3 regions of the Halomonas sp. SL1 genome follow, and region 2 is predicted to be linked to each of the others. Evidence: predicted binding sites of a transcription regulator. Region 2 holds the regulator's gene; each other region holds the start of a gene.
The links. Region 2 encodes FliA, which starts transcription of late flagellar genes. Its sites were predicted from a motif close to CTAAAGTTNNNNNNNNNNCNGCCGATA; they were not measured.
Positions count from the first base shown of each region.

Region 1: the regulator FliA is predicted to act here: its motif matches at 1,475-1,501, upstream of C9J49_RS16190 (flagellar protein FlaG).
Region 3: the regulator FliA is predicted to act here: its motif matches at 1,248-1,274, upstream of fliD (flagellar filament capping protein FliD).

Region 1 is NZ_PYUQ02000030.1:5,574-7,833, forward strand. Features, by position in the region: gene fliF (flagellar basal-body MS-ring/collar protein FliF) at 1-471, opposite strand, end outside; gene fliE (flagellar hook-basal body complex protein FliE) at 719-1,048, shown strand; gene C9J49_RS16190 (flagellar protein FlaG) at 1,059-1,412, opposite strand; gene C9J49_RS16195 (methyl-accepting chemotaxis protein) at 1,668-2,260, shown strand, end outside.
Region 2 is NZ_PYUQ02000006.1:19,286-21,545, reverse strand. Features, by position in the region: gene C9J49_RS02255 (motility protein A) at 1-657, opposite strand, end outside; gene C9J49_RS02250 (RNA polymerase sigma factor FliA) at 781-1,485, opposite strand; gene C9J49_RS02245 (flagellar protein FlhE) at 1,510-1,899, opposite strand; gene C9J49_RS02240 (hypothetical protein) at 1,896-2,260, opposite strand, start outside.
Region 3 is NZ_PYUQ02000024.1:51,586-53,845, reverse strand. Features, by position in the region: gene fliD (flagellar filament capping protein FliD) at 1-1,204, opposite strand, end outside; gene C9J49_RS15470 (hypothetical protein) at 1,404-1,733, shown strand; gene C9J49_RS15465 (methyl-accepting chemotaxis protein) at 1,825-2,260, opposite strand, start outside.

The DNA of each region.
Region 1 (2,260 bases), on a different contig from region 2:
GCCGGCCACCGGGCCGAGCGATTCCATGGAGCGGGCGAGCTCGCCCTCGAGACCGCGCTGGTAGTTGACCTGCTCGGCGAACTGGCTGATGCCGAAGGCCTGGTTCTCCATCAGCTCGAGGCCGACGTTGCCGCCGCGTGGCAGGCCCTGTTCGGCCAGCTGCAGGCGCAAGCTGTGGACACGGTCGCCGGGCACCATCAGCGCCTGGCCGCCGGCGCTGAACTCGTAGGGGATGCCGCGGCTGTCGAGCTCGCTGATGATGCTGCCGCCGTCGGCTTCGCTGAGGTTGCTGAACAGCACCCGATAGTCGGGGCTGCGCGCCCACAGCAGCAGCGCCACCGCGATGGCGACCACGGCCGCGCCGACGATCAGCAGGGCGATCAGGGGGCTGCCGCGCAGCTGCCGGGACAGCTGGGCGAAGGGAGAGGTCTGGGCCTGTTGGCCGCCGGTGGCGGAGGCGCCACTGCTCATGCGGGCCTCCCGTCGGAGATGACGCCTGGACCCTGGGCTCTAGATGAAGGCATCGACTGCGTTCCCGTCCGTCGCGATTCGCCGCCCGTCCGGGGCGGAACTGTGATGACGGCCATTATCCGCAGGGGGTGTCACGCCAAAGGTATGAAAAACCCGAGTTTTGCGCGTCAATTGCCGGCATGGTGGCCAAGGGCGCGCTGCTAGCCTTGGCTTCCATCGATCACCATGTCCATCACAGGGGTCCCCGATGAGTTCACCCGCTCTCGCCTCGGCGCTCGCCCAGATGCAGTCGCTGGCCACCCAGGCCGGCGGTGAGGCCGCCAAGGGGCAGCAGCTCGACACCGCCGTGGGCAACGGCGGCTTTGCCGGCGAGCTTCAGTCCTCGATCCAGCGCATCAACGAGCTCAAGCTCCAGGCCGCCGACTCGGCCAAGGCCTTCCAGGCCGGCGAGCCGGGCGTCGAGCTCAACGACGTCATGGTCGACATGCAGAAGGCCAGCGTCGCCTCGGAAATGGGGCTCCAGGTCCGCAACCGCCTGGTGACGGCCTATAAGGACATCATGAACATGCAGGTCTGATCGCGCTCGATCAGGCCTCCAGATCGATCAGCCTGCCCTGAAGTTCCTCCAGATGCTCGGCGACGCGCATCACCTCCTCGGCAGGGATCTGGCGAATCAGTTCGCGGGTGTCCCGGTCCACCAGGCGGGTGACCACTCGCGAGGTGGTCTCGCTGAGCTCGAATTCCACCCCGTAGGGGCGCATCACCTCATTGATCCGCTGCACCGGTGCGACCAGCTCGCCCTGGTTCACCGATCCTGTGGCGGCGGTTTCCTCGGGCGGCAGCCAGCCGGCCAGGACCTGCTCCACCCGGCGGCGCGGCGTGCTGCCGTCGGGGGTTTGGGTCGTGCGACTCGCGCTGATCTCGTTAACGGCATCTGACATGGAAGACGCTCCTTCTCGATAAGGGTCTCTCGTTGAGCATGAGGGTTGGACACGGAGCGAGTTATCGGCTGCGGACGAGATATCTTGAATGGCAGCGATAGCGTGAGATGCCTTTTGTTTCGCTGCCATTCATGGAAGAAGTCGACGAAATCTTAATGTCATAAATCGCTGATATAACGCCGGGCATGCCTTCCTGCGGGCCCGGTGCCCGCCCCTTCATCAGCGACAGGTTTTCCGATGCGCCTCCTCGATCGAATGACCATCCGATTCAGCTGGTTCCTGGTGCTGATCGCCTTCACCGCGATCATCCTCGGTACCGGAGCCCTCGGCCTCTACGCCAACCACCACGGCCGCAGTGCCTTCGACACGCTGCGCGACGTCCAGGTCGCCCAGTCCCGGGCACTGAACCGCGCCTACATCGCCACCCTGCGCGCCCAGGTGGCGATGGATCGCGCCGCTCACCTGGTGCGGGTGCCTTCCTTCGACCGCCCGGGGCCCATCCTCGAACAGGCCGAGCGGCACATGGATCAGGCCAAGGCGGCCTTCGAGCGCTTCCAGGCGCTGCCAGTGGCCGAGTCGCAACAGGAGGCCCGCGAGGCGCTGGCCTCACGCTTCCAGTCGCTGTTCAGTACCGGGCTCTCGCTGCAGCTCATGCTGCTGCAGGAGGGGGACGCGGGCGGCTACGATTCCGGCCAGTCCCGGGTCAGCGACATGAGCCAGGCCTTCATGGACGGCGCCGATGCCTTCTTCGCCGGTGCCGTCGAGCGTGGGGACGGTCTGGCCGAGCGCTTCTCGGCGGTGGCCGGCTGGCTGAACCTGGCGCTGCTGGCGGCGTTGGGCGGCGCCCT
Region 2 (2,260 bases):
GGCGATCAGGCGCTCCTCGGTGCGGCGCTCGAGCTTCACGGCGATGGGCTTGAACACCAGGTTGGCCAGCAGGATCCCGTAGAAGGTAGTCAGCAGCGCCACCGCCATGCGCGGCCCGATGACGTTCAGGTCGCCGGCCTCCATCACCTCGAGCATGTTCACCAGCCCCACCAGGGTGCCGATCATGCCGAAGGCCGGTGCGTAGGTGGCCATGGTGCGGAAGATCTGCGCCTCGGCGTGTTCACGGGCCTTGAGCCGGGCGATGCGCCAGCGCAGCAGGTCGAAGATCTCCTCTTCCTTGGTGTTGGCGATGACCAGCTGGATGCCGGTGCGCAGGAAGGGGTTGCGGGTCTGCTCCAGGGCCGCCTCCACGGCCCGCACGTCGCCCTTGAACCACAGCCGCGACATGTCGACCAGCTCCTTGATGTCGTCGCGGGTGTAGGTGTTCTCGCGGCGGAAGACCAGCCCCACCAGGCGCACCACTCGTACCACCTCCTTGAGCGGATAGCTGATGAAGGTGGCGGCCAGGGTGCCGGCCAGCACGATGGCCAGCCCCGGCAGGTTGACGAAGCTCTGCGGCGACTCGGCGGTGAACAGCAGCACGCTCGCCAGCAGCACGATACTCGCCAGGATCCCGATCAGCGTGGACGGATTCATGTGGGCTCCCTGTCTCTAGGACGACGGACAATGAGTGGTTATCGGCCTGGATGGCCGAAAGCTTTATAGATGGCCAGGCGTGGAGCGAAACATCGTCGAGCGCAGGCCTTTCTCGCCCACGCCTCAGGCATCGCGCAGCTTGCCGCGCAACCGCCCCACGGCCTGGCTGTGCAGCTGGCAGACCCGGGACTCGGTGACGCCGAGCACGGCGCCGATCTCCTTGAGGTTGAGCTCTTCCTGGTAGTAGAGCCCCATCAGCAGCTTCTCGCGTTCGGGCAGGGCCTCGATGGCCGCCACCAGCCGAGCGCGCTGCTGCTGATCCACCAGCTGCGCGAAGGGCGTCTCGGGGGCGCCGCCCTCGAGCATGCGCCCCTCGCCGCCCTCGGCCATCAGCTCCTCGAAGGGCAGCAGCTGGCCGCTGTTGGTGTCGCTGAGCAGCCGGCGATAGGCCTCCAGGTCCATGTCCAGGGCGGCGGCGATCTCGGTCTCCTCGGCCGGACGCCCCAGCTCCTGCTCCAGGCGACGCGCCGCCTCGTCCGCGGCTCGGGCATTGCGGCGCACGCTGCGCGGCAGCCAGTCGCGGCTGCGCAGCTCGTCGAGCATGGCGCCGCGGATGCGCTGGCTGGCGAAGGTCGCGAAGCTCGCCCCCTGGGCGGCGTCGAAGCGCCCCAGGGCCTCCAGCAGGCCCACGGTGCCGGCCTGGATCAGGTCGTCCAGCTCGATGCTGGCCGGCAGGCGTACCTGCAGCGCCAGGGCCTGGCGACGCACCAGGGGCATGTAGTCATCCAGCAGCGTGTCCTGTTCGATCTTGCCTTGTGCGGTATACATACGTGCCTCGCCCTCTTGCGAGCCTCACCGATAGTTGACGATCACCTGCAGCCCCTGGACGCGGACCGGGTCGGCGCCGGTCGGCGTGAAGCGGAAACGCAGCGCCTCGCCGGCAGGCAGCCCCGCCAGGGCCCGAGTGTGCCCGCGCCGGGCGGGCAGCGTCACGCAGCCGGCCGGATGGCAGAGCCGCGCCCGCAGCGCGGCCCCGGCCGGGGCGCGGAAGCGCCAGCGCACCTCGGCGATGCGCCCGCCGGTCGCCGCCGGGGGCGGCGTCAGGGCCCGGCTCGGGGTTTCCCGGCCGGCCACGGCGGCCCGAACCCCGGGCGCCTCGGCGACCCAGCTGCCCGCCGCCGATGCCGGGGCGGCCAGCAGCCAGCCCAGCAGGGCCGCCCCCGCCACGGCGCCACGCCTCATGCCATCACCAGCAGGTCGATGCCCAGGTAGCGGCCCGCCGCCTGGCGCAGGTTGTCGAGCAGGCCGAGGCGCGACATGCCGGGAGGATGTACCGCCAGCAGCCGCCGCGGCCCGCCGGCGGCCGCCAGGCGCGCCAGCACCCCGAAGGCGCGGCGAAAGGCCTCGGCGTCGCTGCCGACCCACAGGGCCCAGCGCGGCTGCTGCTCGACCAGGGCCGCCAGGTGGGGGCTCGACACGGCCAACGGCACCACCTTCCAGCGCCGCGGGTCGCCCACCCAGCGGCGGCCGCGGCCGGCCCACTCCTCGAACAGCTCGGTCACCCGGGCCGCCTGCTCCGCCGAGGTGCCGGGCAGGCCGACCA
Region 3 (2,260 bases), on a different contig from region 2:
GGTCCTCGATGCGCTCGACCTGCCCCTCGGAGCTGTCGATGGCACGCTGGACCATGCCGTCGCTGTCGAGCATGTTGTCGAGGCTGCCACCGAGGCGACCGGCGAAGCCGCCCTCCTCGGTCGTGCCGGCGAAGAAGCCCTGCAAGCCCTCGGGGTTGTCGGCGATCACCTCGTCCAGTTTGTCCTCATCCAACTCAAGTCGACCGCTATCATCTAGAGAGATGCCCACCGCTGACATGATCTCCATGTCGCCGCCGCTGATGGGGTTGGTGAGATCCCGGCTGAGACGCGACTCGATGGTACGTACCGTGCGATCGCCGACCAGCTCACCCGCGGTCTCTACATCTCCCGTAGCATCGGTCATGCGACCCACGGTGGACTTCATCTCGTTGTAGGCCGAGACGAACGCCTGCACCGACTCCTTCAGCGACTCGGTATCCGCCTCAACTCCGAGACTCAGTGTCTCTCCCGCGGAAGATGGATCCAGCTCCAGCGTTACCCCCTGGATGGCATCTTCCACCCGGTTCGTGGAGCTGGTGATGCCTTGGATTCCGTTGATATCGAGCGAAGCATCTCGGCCCGCCTGCTTCGTGTTGGTATCACCAGTCAGGGACGCATTGGCAAAGGACATGCTCTCGATCCCCGCATCAGCGCCGCTCTCACGCGAGCTGAGCACCAGACGCGAGTTGGCGCCATCGTTGATGATGGAGGCATCGACGCCTGCCGCATCATCCGCGTTGATGGCATCGCGGATGTCCTCGAGGGAATCCCCTTCGGCAAGAGTGACCGTGCTATCGCTGCGACCATCGAAGGTGAGCGTCAGGGTGTCCCCGCCTGCACCGACCAGCGCCGCGCTGGGATCACTTACGCCCTGGCTGGCCAAGCTACCAGCGCGCGCGGTCTGGTTCACGGTGATCTCGTAGCGCCCGGCGCTGGCTTCCTCGCCGACGGAAGCCGTCATGCCATCGCCCTGCACATTCGCCGTGAGATTGGTGTAGGTGGAAGCATCATTGAGCGTATCCACCGCGCCCTGCAGCTTCTCGAGGCCGGATTGCAGCCTGCCATAGGCCGAGATCTTCGCCTGCTCTTCCGTTCTCTGCTCCGAGATCGGAACGAGTCTCTGACGCTCGGAGGAGCGCAGCTGATCGAGCAGGCCATTGAGATCAAGACCGGACCCGACGCCGAGTGCTGAAATGGCTGGCATGGTAATCGCCTCTTGATGAGTGCTGTAAGGAATCTTCCTGATGTATCGGCAGCAGCATGAAGCACTTTAGGGCCCTGACCAAATGTTCCCAAGACATGCATCGAGATCGGCTTGGTACTGGAATTGACCTGGTGGACATCTAAAGCCATCAGGCATCCCGCCGATGGCTGAAGCGCCACTTCCGCATCAGGCAGCCTCCATGCCCGAAATTCTCTCCGCCCACGACCTTATCCCCAGACTCCAGGCCACCAGGCGGCTTGTGGACAACACGCTGCAAGACCGCATCGAGCGCTGCGCGAATGCCGCCGAGCGTGTCGGCCTGGAGGAGCTTCAGGCCGAGTTCGAGCTGAAGCTCACCATGATACGCATGAATCTCGAGCATCTGATGTCGCGCTACGCTCAGCAGATGAAGGCCGCACGGCAGGGCGGAGGAAACAGCAACGCCTCGCTGACGCTCGATGCGCACGAGACCGTGGCCGTCGAAAGCGCCCGTACGCTCTACCGTTGGGCTCAGGAGCTCGCCACCTGACGCGGCCCCGCCTTGGCTTCAGACACCAAAAAGCCCGGCACATATGGCCGGGCTTTTCCGTTCGGGAGAGGGGGCGAAAGGCTCCGACACCTCAGGCCGGCTCTTCCTCCCTGTGCGTGTGCGGCAGCGCCGCGGGGCGTGCCTGACCACCGCCGAGGGCCGGGGCGCCGCCGGTGGAGCGCTGGGCCAGGGTGAAGCCGCCGACCAGATCGGCGAGGTGCTCGGCCTGGGCCTTGAGGTGCTCGGCGGCGGTGGTGGACTCCTCGACCAGGGCGGCGTTCTGCTGAGTCATGTTGTCCAGCTCCGAGACCGCCACGTTGACCTGGCCGATGCCGTCGCTCTGCTCGCCGGTGGCGCTGGTGATCTCGCCCAGCACGTCGGCCACGCGAGTGACGCTCTGCACCAGTTCCTCCATGGTCTCGCCGGCAACCTGCACCTGGCGCTCGCCTTCCTCGGTACGGGTCGCCGAGGTGTCGATCAGCTCGCGGATCTGCTTGGCCGACTCGGCGCTGCGGCTGGCCAGCTGG